One region of the Nocardia sp. XZ_19_385 genome, then DNA from elsewhere that is predicted to be linked to it. Evidence: riboswitches for the same ligand, from Rfam matches in the RefSeq annotation. Region 1 holds a riboswitch; the other holds the start of a gene.
What was found. A riboswitch is a leader RNA that binds a small molecule or an ion and turns the genes downstream of it on or off. The one in region 1 is predicted to bind cobalamin.
Positions count from the first base shown of each region.

Region 2: it holds a riboswitch for cobalamin, as region 1 does, so the genes downstream of both, metE (5-methyltetrahydropteroyltriglutamate--homocysteine S-methyltransferase) here and IBX22_RS36760 (iron ABC transporter permease) in region 1, are expected to answer to the same signal.

Region 1 is NZ_JACVEE010000009.1:32,742-39,974, forward strand. It holds gene IBX22_RS36745 (TetR/AcrR family transcriptional regulator C-terminal domain-containing protein) at 1-115, shown strand, start outside; gene IBX22_RS36750 (hypothetical protein) at 240-884, shown strand; gene IBX22_RS36755 (alpha/beta fold hydrolase) at 891-2,057, opposite strand; cobalamin riboswitch at 2,189-2,322, shown strand; gene IBX22_RS36760 (iron ABC transporter permease) at 2,578-3,609, shown strand; gene IBX22_RS36765 (ABC transporter ATP-binding protein) at 3,606-4,430, shown strand; gene IBX22_RS36770 (ABC transporter substrate-binding protein) at 4,454-5,476, shown strand; gene IBX22_RS36775 (hypothetical protein) at 5,500-5,883, shown strand; gene IBX22_RS36780 (DUF2786 domain-containing protein) at 5,965-7,233, shown strand, end outside.
Region 2 is NZ_JACVEE010000001.1:1,719,263-1,726,495, reverse strand. It holds gene IBX22_RS08130 (hypothetical protein) at 1-199, opposite strand, end outside; gene IBX22_RS08125 (hypothetical protein) at 505-1,035, opposite strand; gene IBX22_RS08120 (TetR/AcrR family transcriptional regulator) at 1,032-1,601, opposite strand; gene metE (5-methyltetrahydropteroyltriglutamate--homocysteine S-methyltransferase) at 1,692-3,944, opposite strand; cobalamin riboswitch at 4,096-4,313, opposite strand; gene IBX22_RS08110 (pyruvate carboxylase) at 4,566-7,233, shown strand, end outside.

The sequences.
Region 1 (7,233 bases):
GCCCGACGGCGCCTCCCCCATCGACGAGAACGCCGATCCGACAGCACGTTTCGACTTCGGCCTGCAACTGTTCGTGGCCGGCGTGCGGCATCTGCTGGGCACCCGCGTCCGCTGACCCATATCAAACGACTGTAAAACCTGTTGCGGCCCAGTAACTCCAGTGTGCTAGGCATGGTTGAATCGCGGTGGCTCCAGGGCCGTCGTCTGTTGTCAGCATGGATAGGACTTGCAGGACTCGCATGAGCGCACCACAACCACCTAATCCCTACAACCAGCCCGGCGGATGGCAGCCTCAGCAGCCCTATGGCGCACCGCAGCAACCTTACGGCGGTCAGCAGCCCTACGGCGCCCCGCAACCATACGGACCTGCGGGGCAACAGTATCCGCAGTACGGTCAGCCGCCGCCGGGCCAGCCGCCCTACGGTCAGCAGTTCCCGCAGCCACCTCGCAATGGCGGAAACAAGACGCTGCCACTACTTCTCGGCGGCGGCGCGCTCATCCTCATCCTCATCGTCGTGGGCGCGTTCGTCCTGTTCTCGGGCGAAGACGGCGGCATCGGCGGCTCGTCCAAGAGCCCGCGTGAGGTGGCCGAGGCCTGGGTGAACGGCACCGGCGACAAGAAGAACCTGGTCTGCAAGTCGGATCTGGCGAAGCTCGACAGCGTGAAGACCACCGGCACCGTCCCCACCAATGTGCCCAAGGTCGACGCGAAGAGCACCTTGAAGAGCGTCGATGTCGCCAGCGGCGCCAGCAGCGGCACCTTCACCACCGAGATCAGCGTGAAGGTCGCCGGCAAGACCACCGCCCAGACCTTCACCTACAAGCTGGTGCAGGAAAGCGGTGACTGGAAGGTGTGCGGCCTGACCGAGGCGCTGCTCAAATAGCCCGGGTCAGCGAGGCGCGGCCGAACTCTGCGCCTCGCGCACCTGCTGCTGATAGCGCTGCACGAACGGCAGCACCTGGTCGGTGATCACCTGGTTGTATTCGCGCGGCCGTTGAATCGGATTGGCGTGCCCGGTGTTTCGCGGGTACGCCACCAGCAGGCTGCCGTCGACGCCGCCGGCCAGTTCGATCAATACCTGGTGCGAATATTCGACGTCGACGACCCGATCGCGCTGGGCGTCGCGGGGACGCAGGAAGACGATGGCCGGGCGGGATCTGCCTTCGACCGGACGGGCCAGGGCGTGCAGGTCGCTGGTGGTGCCCCCCGCGACGATCGCCAGGAACTGGGATTCGATCAGGCCGTTGCTGGCAGCGTCGTCGGAGAAGATCTTCTCGTGCAGGACCCGTTCGATCACGTCACGGAGTTCGGGCATCCGGATCCCAGGGGCTCCGTGCAAGCCGCGATCGACGAATTCTCCTCGACGCGAGTACATTTCGACGATCAATCGCAGCGTCCGGCTCTCCCGCGCGCCGGGCAGCCAGCCCATCCAGCGCACCATGTCCTCGCCGCGACCGCGGCTCTCCTCCCGGACCGCGTTCAAATCCATCGGTGTGCAATCCAGCAGCACGCCGACCAGGCGGCGGTCGCTGCCGGTGTGGATGTGCCGGGCCACCTCCAGCGCGATCACCCCGCCCATGCTGTGGCCCACCAGCACCACGTTCTTCAGTCCCGACATGAGGGCCGCGCGGACGATCAGATCCGCGATCACCTTGGTGTCGATACCGCGGTTGTCGTATTTGATCGCCCACACCACGCCGAGCCGGCTCAGCGACGGCAGCGCGGCGGCGGTGTTGCTCGCGTTCAGATTGCCGAGCCCGACCAGGTCGACTACGACGGTGTCCCAGTTCTGTTGTTCGCCAGGGGTGGCGACGGGCAGGATCGCCGGTTCGGTCCGGGCGAGCCGGGCCCGCTCCGGTGCGATGTCGTAGGTCCAGTACTGGGCGAACGCGACCAGCACCGCGACGAGCACAGCCGCGACCCGGACCAGCGTCACCCGGGTGCGGCGCAACGTCGTCCAGTCGTGGCCGAGGCGGGTTTCCCGCCAGCGGGCCCGGCGTCGCGCGTCGTCGTAGGCGGTGACGGTGGACGGGTGCCGATCGTCCAACAGCGACATCACTCCACTGTGTCGGGGAAATGGATGGTCTGCCAACGGACTTACCGATGTCAACGGGGATAAACCTGAGCATTGCGAACGACTTCGGCGCAAGCCCGGTCAGAGAGCTGAAGACACCGGTGCGGGCCGCGTATCGGACGGCCCGGTATGGTTCACCCGTCATTCCCGGCGGGTGCGGGAATCCGGTGAGAATCCGGAACGGTCGCGCCACTGTGATTCGCCCTAGCAGGCGAGAGTCAGACCTCCCTCGCCGGGGCGAACTCTGGAAAGGCCGCGACTTGCCTATGGAGCTGCCGATCCTCCGCGTGCGGAGATCGATCGCCCGAGCCCGACTCGAGGCGCCGCCAACCGGCGCCACAACCGACCCGGCCCCGGGGCGAATTAGCTGTGACCACATTGGATCTGCGCCCGCGAACCGTTCGCGGATCGTCCGCGCAGGGGGAACCGCCTGTCTGGCAGCTCGTCGTCGAGGGCACCACACCGTCGTCGGGACCCGGTTCCATCCGGGGAAGCACGGCTGATGGTTCGCATTCGAACCGCGGTGGCCTTGCCGGTCCTCGCGGCACTCCTGTTGTGCGCGATGGTCGTCGCCACGGGCTTCGGCGCCGAGACGCTTCCGGTCTCCGCAGTGGTAGACGTGCTGAAGCACCGCATCTTCGGCGGCACGGTTGACGACCTCAGCCTCGACACCATCGTCTGGCAGCTCCGAGTGCCACGCACGGTGCTCGCCGCGGTTGTCGGCGCGGGCTTGGCGTTGGCCGGGGCGGCAATGCAGACGCTGGTCCGCAACCCACTGGCCGATCCGTACCTGCTCGGAGTGTCCTCCGGCGCGGGTGTCGGCGCGGCCGCCGTCATCACCTCCGGGCTATTCGCCGGCGCCGGAATCTGGGCGCTGTCCGCCGGCGCACTGGTCGGCGCATTCGCCGCGGCAGCAATGGTATTCGTCATCGCGATCGCGCAGGGCGGGCTGACTCCGCTGCGCCTGGTGCTCACCGGCACCGTCCTCGCCTCGGCGTTCGCGGCGTTCAGCAGCTACCTGGTCTTCCGCAGCAAGGATCCCGCGGCCGCCCAGTCGGTCCTGTTCTGGCTGCTCGGCAGCCTCGCCGGCGCGGACTGGACCAAACTCGGCCTGCCCATCGCCGTCGTCGCGCTCAGCGGATTGGCGCTCTACGTGGCCAGCGGCTGGCTCGACGCGCTGACCTTCGGCGCCGACACCGCCGCCTCTATCGGGGTCCCGGTCAAGCAACTGCGGATCGCCCTGTTCGTTCTGCTCGCGATCCTGGTGGGTGTGCTCGTGGCGGTCTCGGGTGGCATCGGATTCGTCGGCCTGGTCATCCCGCACGCCGCACGCCTCATCGTGGGCCCCCGGCACCGCAACCTGCTGCCCGCGAGCGCGCTGTGCGGGGCGCTGTTTCTGGTCGTTGCCGACGCCGCGACCCGCGCGCTGGGCCGCCCCACCGAGATCCCGGTCGGTGTCCTGACCGGTCTCATCGGCGCTCCGGCGTTCCTGCTCCTGCTGGGGCGTCGCCGCTACAGCTTCGGGGAATCATGAATCGCGCCACCGGTTTCCGCGCGTTGCCGAAGCCAAAGACGGCCGGAGTCGGCGTGGCCGCGAAGGCATTGGCGTGCGCCGCGGGGAAGCGGCGCGTTGTCGCCGACGCCACGTTCGACATCGAGCCCGGAGAAGTGGTCGGCATCGTCGGCCCGAACGGCAGCGGTAAGTCGACTCTGCTGCGGGTACTCGCGGGAGTGAAGCGGCCTGTGCACGGGCAGGTCCTCGTGGACGGTGCCGCGCTGCATGACCTTTCACCACGCCGCCGCGCGAAGACAGTGGCCATGGTCGCTCAGGACGAGCGTCCGCCCGCGGATCTGCGAGCCGGGGAAGTCGTCGCCCTGGGACGTACTCCCTACCTGCCGCCGTGGGGTGCCGGGTCACCGCGCGAGCAACAGGCCATCGAGGAAGCTTTGGCCGCAGTCGATTTGGCGGGATTCGCCGACCGGCCGGTGCACCATCTGTCCGGTGGCGAACGGCAGCGGGTGCTGCTGGCCCGCGCACTGGTGCAGGACACCCCGATACTCCTGCTCGACGAGCCGACCAACCATCTCGATATCACCCACCAGCTCGAATTGCTCGCGCTGACAAGGACTCTGAACCGCACCGTGGTCATGGCCCTGCACGAGTTGTCACTGGCCGACCGCTACTGCGACCGAATCCTGGTGCTGCACAACGGCACCGCACACCCGCTCGAAAAGCCGGAGACCGCGCTGCGACCCGAAGTCCTCGAGACCGTATTCGGCGTGCACGCCGTCCGCGTGCGGCACCCGGGCACCGGCGAATCACATCTGCTGATCACTCCCACCGCGTCCGTATGACGCGCTCGCGAAAGGCAATATCGATGAGGAACTCCATCCGGGTGCTGGCCGCGGCCGCGCTGACCGCCACCCTGGCCGCCTGCGGCAACCAGGCGCCCGCCGCGGGCACCCTGACCGTCCGCAACTGCGACGCCGACGTGCCGTTCCCCGCGCAGGCGCAGCGAATGTTCGTCAACGACGGCAACCTGATCTCCATGGCGCTGGCGCTCGGCGCGCAGGACCAGGTGGTCGCGGTGTCGAGCGTGCAACGGGACGCCGACACCCTGCGCCGGCACTACGGCACGGTCGTCGACGACCTGAAGTCCGTTGCTCCGCAATACCCGACGCGTGAAACCGTGCTCGCGCAGCGACCTGACGTCATGGTCGCGGGCTGGAACTACGGCTACGACGAAGCCAAGAACCTCACCCCCGCCTCGCTGCGCCAGGACGGCGTCGCCGCCTACGTCCTCACCGAAAGTTGCCGCCAGCCCGGCGAAGGCGCCCGTGGCATCGTCGAACCGTGGACCGCGCTGCGCACCGACCTCACCAACCTCGGCGCCATCACCGGCCGCACCGACCGCGCCGCCGAGCTCACTGCCGACCTGGACAAGCGGCTCGCCGCACTGAAATCCGCGCCGCAGCCGCAGCGCAGGCCCGATATCTTCCTCTTCGACAGCGCCAGCGACACCATCTTCTCCAGCGGCAAATTCGGTGCGCCGCAAGCGATCCTGGAAGCCGCGGGCGGCCGGAACATCCTCGACGACGTCGACGACACCTGGACCAAGGTCTCCTGGGAGCGGCTCGCGGCCTCCGATCCCGACGCCATCATGTTCGTCGACTATCCCGAACAGACCTTCGCACAGAAGGTGGAACTGCTGCGCGGCAAGCCCGGCATCAACCAACTGCGTGCCGTCACCGAGGGCCGTTTCCTGAACCTCCCCTACGCCCTGTGGACCAGCGGCCCGCTCAACATCGATGCCGCCGAGCAGATCCGCAAGCAGCTGGAGCGCTGGAACCTGGTCCCCGCCTCCACGGTCACCCCGAAGACCGACGACGCCACCGGCTGATCATCACTCGTACAGTCGGGTGCATGGAATTGCAGCTCGACGTACAGCCCGCCCCGCCCCTGCAGTTGACGCCGAGCTGCACGATCTACACCGGCACACTCCGGCTGGCGATAAAAGGCCGGTTCTTCGATTCCCTGAAGGCACCGGCCGACGAGTTCGGCGTCTTTGTTCCCGACGTCCCGCCGCTGCTCGACGGCGCGCCCGAACCCCGCGTGTGGGCCGAGGCGTACGTCGCGAGCAATGTGTCCGCCCCGGCCGCCGGCTTTCCGTCCGGCGTCGACAACGTGCGGGGTACGTACCTGGCTGACCCACGCGGCGGCGACTCCCGATGGCTGCATCTCGGCGGCGCCGCGTACATCCGCAAGGGCATCGCGTTGAACTACCGGCTCACCGTGCAGACCGCATAGCGCCGACCGCTTTCCGGAGCTGTCGGTGGCAGGCCGTACCGTGCAGGTACCGCACCAACCGATGATGAGGGGGCTCCGACCATGGGTAAGAAGCCGAATCGCGCGCATCGGGCGGCCAAGCAGCGGGCGCGTCAGGGCGGGTCCGATTTCTGGATCACGCACGGCGGTGTGGGCGCACGGTCCCCGGAGCAGGCCGCCCAGGCGCTCGCCGCGGCCGCCCTGGAAACGGCCAAGGGAGAAACCGCCGAGCGTTTCGCCACCGAACTCGCCGGGCCCGACTCTCTCACCGCGGAGCTGGAGCACGGCGCGCATCTGGCGGGCCAGCACGTCATCACACGGGTCTTCGAGAATGGCTGGCTGCCCGCCGACATTCACGAGGCCGCCCGCCGCCGGGTCGACGAATTCGCGGTCAGCTATGTCACCGATGTGCTGGCCGCCTACCTCGAGCCCTACCCCGCCGCCACGATCGACGACACCTGGCACGACCAGCTCGAGGCAGCCGGAGTGCGCGTCTGGTGGTCCACGGCGCAACCACACCTGAGCCAGTGGGCCGGTAAGCAGCTGCTCACGCCGGTCGAGGCGCTGACCGCGGTCATCCAGGCGCTGGCCCTGCTGCTACGGCTACCGAAGCTGGAACTGATCCGGCCGCTCCCGGGCACGGTGCGCCGTTCCGCCGCGGACACTCCGCACCGCGTCGACGACAAGGCGCTCACCCGAGTCCGCGGTCTGCTGGCCAAAGCCGAATCCACCTCGTTCCCCGAGGAGGCGGAGGCGCTGTCGGCCAAAGCTCAGGAGCTGATGACCAAGTACGCCATCGATCGCGTACTGGTCGAAGCGCGCGCCGTCGCCGCCGACCTGCCCGGCGCCCGCCGCATCTGGCTCGACACTCCCTATGTCGACGCCAAAGCTCTCCTGGTCGAGGTGGTCACCCACGCGAACCGCTGTCGCGCCATCTTCTCGGACTGGGGCTTCACCACAGTCGTCGGCGACGAACCCGACCTCGACGCGGTCGAGCTCCTAGTCACCTCGCTGCTCGTCCAAGCCACCCGCGCCATGATCGCCGGTGCCGACCCGGATCCGCGCGACGCCCACTCCCGCACCCGATCGTTCCGGAAATCGTTCCTGCTCGCCTATGCCACCCGCATCGGCGAGCGACTTGCCGAAGCGAACGAGGCCACGATCGCCGAATCCGCCGAACCGGAACACCTGCTCCCGGTGCTGGCTTCACATCAGGCCAAGGTCGACAAGGCCTTCGACAGCCTGTTCCCCGCGGTCGCGCCCAAACGCACCACCATCGGCAGCGCCGCCGGGTGGGACGCGGGCCGTGCCGCCGCCGACCGCGCCCAACTC
Region 2 (7,233 bases), on a different contig from region 1:
GCGTCCCGGAGCTGTCGGCGAACACGAGGGTGGCGTCGCCGCGGTACTCGTTGGGTTTGACATCGGTGAAGTCGCAAGAGCCGGCCCGTGCCTGTTGGTATTCCGGGACGGGAATGCCGAAGGCATCGTCGAGTAATCCCGCGGCCAGGCTCGGGTTTCGGAACATCTCCACGATCACCTCGTGCAGTTGCGTCGGCATGGCCACGGAAGCTACTCCGGGGCACCGACATTCCCGCGAGCCCAACTTTCTGCGGAAATAGCGGAACCGAATCAATCGCGGGTGCGTCGAAGGATTACAACAGGGGACAACCGGTCTCCGGTGGCTGAGGAGCGTGGCGCATGGTTTGTTGTCCGAGGGATCCGAAGTCGTGGCGGCAGGGGCTCAGTGGGAAAGGGCGGATGCGGCCGGTGGTTCGGTCGGGGGAGGCTTGTGAGAGTTATACGTCTCGGCGGATGCGGCAGCCGCGGCCGAAGCCGGAATCCGATGCCGGTGCGGCGGGGTGATCAACGGGTGGCTTCTTCCGGGAGTAGGTGGGCGAGAAGGAGTTTGACCAGGAGGATCGGGGCGAACCAGGCGGCGATATGGGGCACGGTGAGGATGGTGGTGGCGATCGCTATGCCGAAGACGGTGGCGGCGAAGGCGGTTGGGCGGCGCAGGGGTTGCGGGGCGGCGGTGACGGCGAGGGCCCCGAGCAGGGCTATGGCGTAGATGGCAGCCGCGGTGGACCAGGTGAAGCCGGGCAGCGCCCAGGCCAGGATGAACGGTTGAATGTGGATGGCGACGAAGCCGAGGTGATGGAGCGCGGTTCGGCCCGGGCGGTAGTACCAGAGTTTCGCGGCGCAGGTGGAGTTGACCACGGCGCCGCCGAACAGGTCGAAGGCGACCACGGTGAGTACCGCGACGCGCCAGATGGCCAGGTCGGCGAGCAAGCTCAGCACGAAGATGGTCGCGGCGCCGAGGATGGCGGCGCCGAAGCCGCAGACCACCTCGCCTCGGGACGCGTTCGGTGCGATCAGGCGTTCGGTGAGTGTCATCGGCGAATCCCTTCGACGCAGATTTGGATGACCGGGTCGGCTAGATCCCGCAGGGATAGTTCGGGGTCGACCAGGGCCTGCACCAGACAGCCCTCGATCGCCCCCACGATCACCACCGCGTGGTTCGCGCCGATGCCCGCGCGCAACTCCCCTTCGGCGGCGGCCTCGAACAGGAGATCCGCTATGGCGCTGCGGTATTCGCGGTACGTGGTGGCCATATCGATGGGCGGATTCGACGCCCACACGTCCAGGAGTACCCGCGCGTGGTCCGGGTGCGCGGCCAGCATGTGGATGGTCGCACGGATCAAACGGCTCAATCGGTCCAGCGCCGAGCCGGTACCCAGCTCCGCCAGCACCTGTGCCGACTTCACGGCGTAGCTGTCGAAGACCCCGGCGAGCAACGCATTGCGGCTCTCGAAGTACAGGTAGACGCTGCCCTTGGCGATCCCGGCCTCGGCGGCCACGTCCTCGATGCGCGAGGCGGCAAACCCCTTGCGCGCGAACACTTTCGCCGCGGCGTCCAGGATCTCCTCCTGTCGTGCGGCTCTGTCGACAATCTTCGGCATGGTCTAATTATGAATGACTGGTCAGTCATAAACAAGCCCCCGCCGGGGCGAGCCGACCGGCCGCAGACGCGCTGCGGCCGGCCGATCGAATCAACGCACCGCGTGCGCGGCCGCCACCATGTTGCGCAGCGACGCCTCCACCTCAACCGGCCCGCGGGTCTTCAACCCGCAATCCGGATTCACCCAGAGTCGCTCGGCGGGAACGGCTTTCAGGGCCGCGCGCAAGGAGGCAGTGATCTCCTCGACGCTCGGCACCCGCGGTGAGTGGATGTCGTACACGCCCGGCCCGACACCCAGATCGAACCCTGCCGCGTTGAGATCGTCGAGCACCTCCATATGCGAGCGTGCCGCCTCGATCGAGGTCACGTCGGCATCCAGCCCGGCGATCGCGTCGATCACCTCACCGAACTCCGAATAGCAGAGATGGGTGTGGATCTGCGTGGTGTCCGCGACGCCGGAGGTGGCGAGGCGGAACGCCCGCACCGACCAGTCCAGGTAGCCGGGTTGATCGGCGGCCCGCAGCGGCAGCAGTTCGCGCAGCGCGGGTTCGTCGACCTGAACGATGCGGATGCCCGCCGCCTCCAGGTCCACGGTTTCGTCACGGATCGCCAGCGCCACCTGCGCGGCCGAATCGGCGAGCGGCTGGTCATCCCGCACGAACGACCAGGCCAGGATGGTCACCGGGCCGGTGAGCATGCCCTTGACCGGCTTGTCGGTGCGCGATTGCGCGTAGCTGATCCAGTCGACGGTCATCGGCTCGCGCCGGGACACATCGCCGTACAGGATCGGCGGGCGCACGCAGCGGGTGCCATAGGACTGCACCCAGCCCAGCTCGGTGGCGGCGAAACCGTCGAGCTGCTCGGCGAAGTACTGCACCATGTCGTTGCGTTCCGGCTCGCCGTGCACCAGCACGTCCAAGCCCAGCTTCTCCTGCAGCGCAATCACATCCGCGATCTCGGCACGCATCCGGCGGACGTACTCGGCCTGGTCGATCTCGCCCTTGCGCAGTGCCGCGCGGGCCAGCCGGATCGCGGAGGTCTGCGGGTAGGACCCGATCGTGGTCGTCGGCAGGCTGGGCAGGTGCAGCTGTTCGGCCTGGAGTGCACGGCGCTCGTCGGCGGGGGTGCGCCGGTCGGCGTCCGTCCCGAGCGCGCCGAGCCGGGCCCGCACCTGCGGGTCTGCCAGCCGTGGATCGTTGCGCCGGGACTCCAGAGCCGCACGGACCGTGGCCAATTCGGCGGCGACCGCTTCCGTGCCGGATCGCAGCGCAGTGGCGAGCAGTCGCACTTCGGCGACCTTCTCCGCACCGAAAGCCAGCCAGGACCGCAGCTGGTCGTCCAGGCCGGTTTCGACGGCGAGGGTGTAGGGCACGTGCAGCAGCGAGCAGGAGGTCGAAACCGCCACCGACGCCGCGGAACCGAGCACGGTGCCCAAGGTTGTCTGCGCCCGATCGAGGTCGGTACGCCAGACATTGCGCCCGTCGACCACACCGGCGACCAGCAGCTTGTTCGTCAGCGGGGGCACAGCCGCCACCTCGACGGCGGTGAAATCGAGTGCGACGCCTTCGATGTCGGTTTCCACCAGCGCATCCAGCGCCGCCCGCGGCTGACCGAAGTAGGTGGCCACCAGGATCGCCGGGCGATCGTCCCCGGCCGACAGTGCGCTGTAAGTGCTTCGCACCAGCTCGATTTCGGCGTCGCTGAGATCGGTGACCAGCACCGGCTCATCGATCTGGACCCACTGCGCGCCCGCGGCAGCCAACTGCCGCAACAACTCCCGGTACAGCGGCACCAGTTCATCGAGCCGATCCAGCGCCGCACCACCGGTCGCCTTCGCCAGCTTCAGGAAGGTGAGCGGTCCGATCACCACCGGACGGGCCGGGACGCCCAGCGCGATCGCCTCGGCCAGCTCGTCCAGCAGCTTCTCGGTATGCAGCGAGAAGACTGTCTCCGAGCCGATTTCGGGCACCAGATAGTGGTAGTTGGTGTCGAACCACTTGGTCATCTCCAGCGGTTCGATGGTGTCGGTTCCGCGCGCCGCGGCGAAATAGCGGTCCAGCGGATCTTCGACCCCGGCGACCCGCGGCGGCAGCGCGCCGAGCAGTACAGCCGTGTCGAGCATCTGGTCGTAATAGGAGAAGGTGCCCACCGGCACCGAATCGATTCCGGCGGCGGCCAATTCGGCGTACTGCTGACGGCGCAGGTCCGCGGCGACGCTGTGCAGGCCGGCGCTGTCCAGGCGTCCGGCCCAGTAGGACTCGGTGGCGCGCTTGAGTTCCCGTCGAGGTCCAACTCGCGGGAGCCCGAGAACCGTTGCGGTGAACGGAGCAGAAGTAACAGTCACGATGTTCTCCAGTGCTGTGTTTGGTCGTGAACCATCGCCGTTGGGGCGGGCAGCACCGAGCAGACATCTCGGCAACCGCGAAGAACGGAGCCCGAAATGTCAGCACTGGTGGTCCGCGCGCCCATTCCACGAGGCGGTGGCCGCCGGATACGGCGTATCCGGCACAACTGGCAGGTCTTCGGACTTGCGGGCACGGGCCTTCTGGCCGACCCCAGTTAGGGGCTCACCTACTGGCCGTCGCTTCCCGGATCACTCCAGTGCTTTGTTGACGGCGGTCGTTCCTGCATACCGCTGCGGGACAGTCCCGGATTCTCACCGGGTTCCCTCTCGATCCGGACGGATCTCGACTCCTGCGCGTGACGTCGGGGCTCCAACTCGTCGCGCACCGGAGAAACCAGCTGCGTTGTCCAGCATAAGCCGAGCCGCGAATATTCCGTGCAACCCTGCCGATTTCGCCGTGCCGCATGGCCATCGGCGCTGCGCACCACGGCCGTCGCCGCGCGGTGAGATGTGACGCCACGATTTCCGCAACTTCGCAACCGTGCTAGGCCCGCTTGTGAAGATGGCTGCGAAGCCCGTATCCGTGTCGGAGCCGTGCTCTGCGCCAGGTACCTTGGGTCAATGTTCTCGAAAGTCTTGGTTGCCAATCGCGGCGAGATCGCCATCCGCGCCTTCCGCGCGGCCTACGAACTGGGCATCGGGACGGTCGCCGTCTTTCCGCACGAGGACCGCAATTCGGTCCACCGTATGAAGGCTGCCGAGTCCTACCAGATCGGTGAGGAGGGGCACCCGGTCCGGGCGTACCTGTCCATCGACGCGATCATCGACGCGGCCAAGTCCGCCGGCGCCGACGCGATCTACCCCGGCTACGGCTTCCTTTCCGAGAACCCCGACCTGGCCGCCGCCTGCGCCCGCGAGGGCATCACCTTCATCGGCCCGTCGGCCGAGGTGCTCGAGATGGCGGGGAACAAGGCCACGGCCATCGAAGCGGCCAGGGCCGCCGGGCTGCCGGTGCTGAAGTCCAGCGCGCCGTCGGCCGATATCGACGAGTTGCTCGCCGCCGCGCAGCAGCTGGAGTACCCGATCTTCGTGAAGGCCGTCGCGGGCGGTGGCGGCCGCGGTATGCGCCGCGTCGCCGCCCCCGAACAGCTGCGCGAGTCGATCGAGGCCGCCTCCCGCGAGGCCGAGTCCGCGTTCGGCGACCCGACCGTGTTCCTCGAGCAGGCCGTGGTGAACCCGCGCCACATCGAGGTGCAGATCCTGGCCGACCAGCACGGCAACGTCATGCACCTGTTCGAGCGCGACTGTTCGGTGCAGCGCCGCCACCAGAAGGTGATCGAACTCGCCCCGGCCCCGAATCTGGACCCGGCGCTGCGCGAGCGGATCTGCAACGACGCCGTCGCTTTCGCCCGCCAGATCGGTTACAGCAACGCGGGCACAGTGGAGTTCCTGCTCGACGAGCGCGGCAACCACGTCTTCATCGAGATGAACCCGCGCATCCAGGTCGAGCACACGGTGACCGAGGAGATCACCGATGTCGACCTGGTGCAGTCGCAGCTGCGGATCGCGGCCGGGCAGACGCTGGAAGACCTTGGCCTGAGCCAGGATTCGGTGTCCATCCGGGGTGCGGCGCTGCAGTGCCGGATCACCACCGAGGACCCGGCCAACGGTTTCCGCCCCGACACCGGCCGCATCACCGCCTATCGCACCCCGGGCGGCGCGGGCATCCGCCTGGACGGCGGCGCGAACCTGGGCGCGGAGATCGGCGCCTACTTCGACTCGATGCTGGTGAAGCTGACCTGCCGCGGCCGCGACCTGCCCGCGGCGGCCGCCCGAGCCCGGCGCGCGCTCGCCGAATTCCGGATCCGTGGCGTCACGACCAACATCCCGTTCCTGCTCGCCGTGCTCGACGACCCCGATTTCAAGGACGGCCGGGTCACCACCTCATTCATCGACGAACGCCCGCAGCTGCTGACCTCGCGCGGCTCCGCGGACCGCGGCACCAAGATCCTCAACTACTTGGCCGACATCACCGTCAACAAGCCGCACGGTGAGCGCCGCAGCACGGTCTACCCGCACGACAAGCTGCCCGCCATCGACCTGAGCGTGCCGCCGCCGGACGGCTCCCGGCAGAAGCTGCTGCGCCTGGGCCCGGAAGGTTTCGCGCAGGCGCTGCGCGAGCAGAAGGCGGTCGGCGTCACCGACACCACCTTCCGTGACGCGCACCAGTCGCTGCTGGCCACCCGGGTGCGCACCAGCGGGCTCATGGCCGTCGCCGGACACGTCGCCCGGATGACTCCGGAACTGCTGTCCATCGAATGCTGGGGCGGCGCAACCTATGACGTGGCGCTGCGCTTCCTCTACGAGGACCCGTGGGAGCGCCTGGCCGCCCTGCGCGAGGCCGTGCCGAACATCAATTTGCAGATGCTGCTGCGCGGCCGCAACACCGTCGGCTACACCCCGTACCCCGAAAAGGTTACGCGCGCTTTCGTTTCCGAGGCCGCCGCGACCGGTGTCGACATCTTCCGCATCTTCGACGCGCTCAACAACGTCGACCAGATGCGCCCGGCCATCGACGCGGTCCGGGAAACCGGCACCACCCTGGCCGAAGTCGCGATGAGCTACACCGGCGACCTGTCGAATCCGAACGAAACCCTCTACACCCTCGACTACTACCTCAAGCTGGCCGAGCAGATCGTCGACGCGGGCGCGCACGTCCTGGCCATCAAGGACATGGCCGGCCTGCTGCGCGCACCGGCTGCCGCGAAACTCGTTACCGCCCTGCGCAGTAACTTCGATCTGCCGGTGCACGTGCACACCCACGACACCCCCGGCGGCCAGCTGGCCACCTACCTCGCCGCCTGGCAGGCCGGCGCGGACGCGGTCGACGGCGCCAGCGCCGCGATGGCCGGAACCACCAGCCAGCCGGCCCTTTCCGCGATCGTGGCCGCGGCCGCGCACAGTGAATTCGACACCGGCCTGGACCTGCAGAACGTCTGCGATCTGGAGCCGTACTGGGAGGCGCTGCGAAAGGTCTACGCGCCCTTCGAATCCGGGCTTCCGGCTCCCACCGGCCGCGTCTACACCCACGAGATTCCGGGCGGGCAGCTGTCGAACCTGCGTCAGCAGGCCATCGCGCTGGGCCTCGGTGACCAGTTCGAAGAGGTCGAAGCGAAATACGCTGCGGCGGACCGGCTCCTGGGCCGCCTGGTCAAGGTGACCCCGTCCTCCAAGGTGGTCGGTGACCTCGCCTTGGCGCTGGTCGGTACCGGTGTCAGCGTCGACGAGT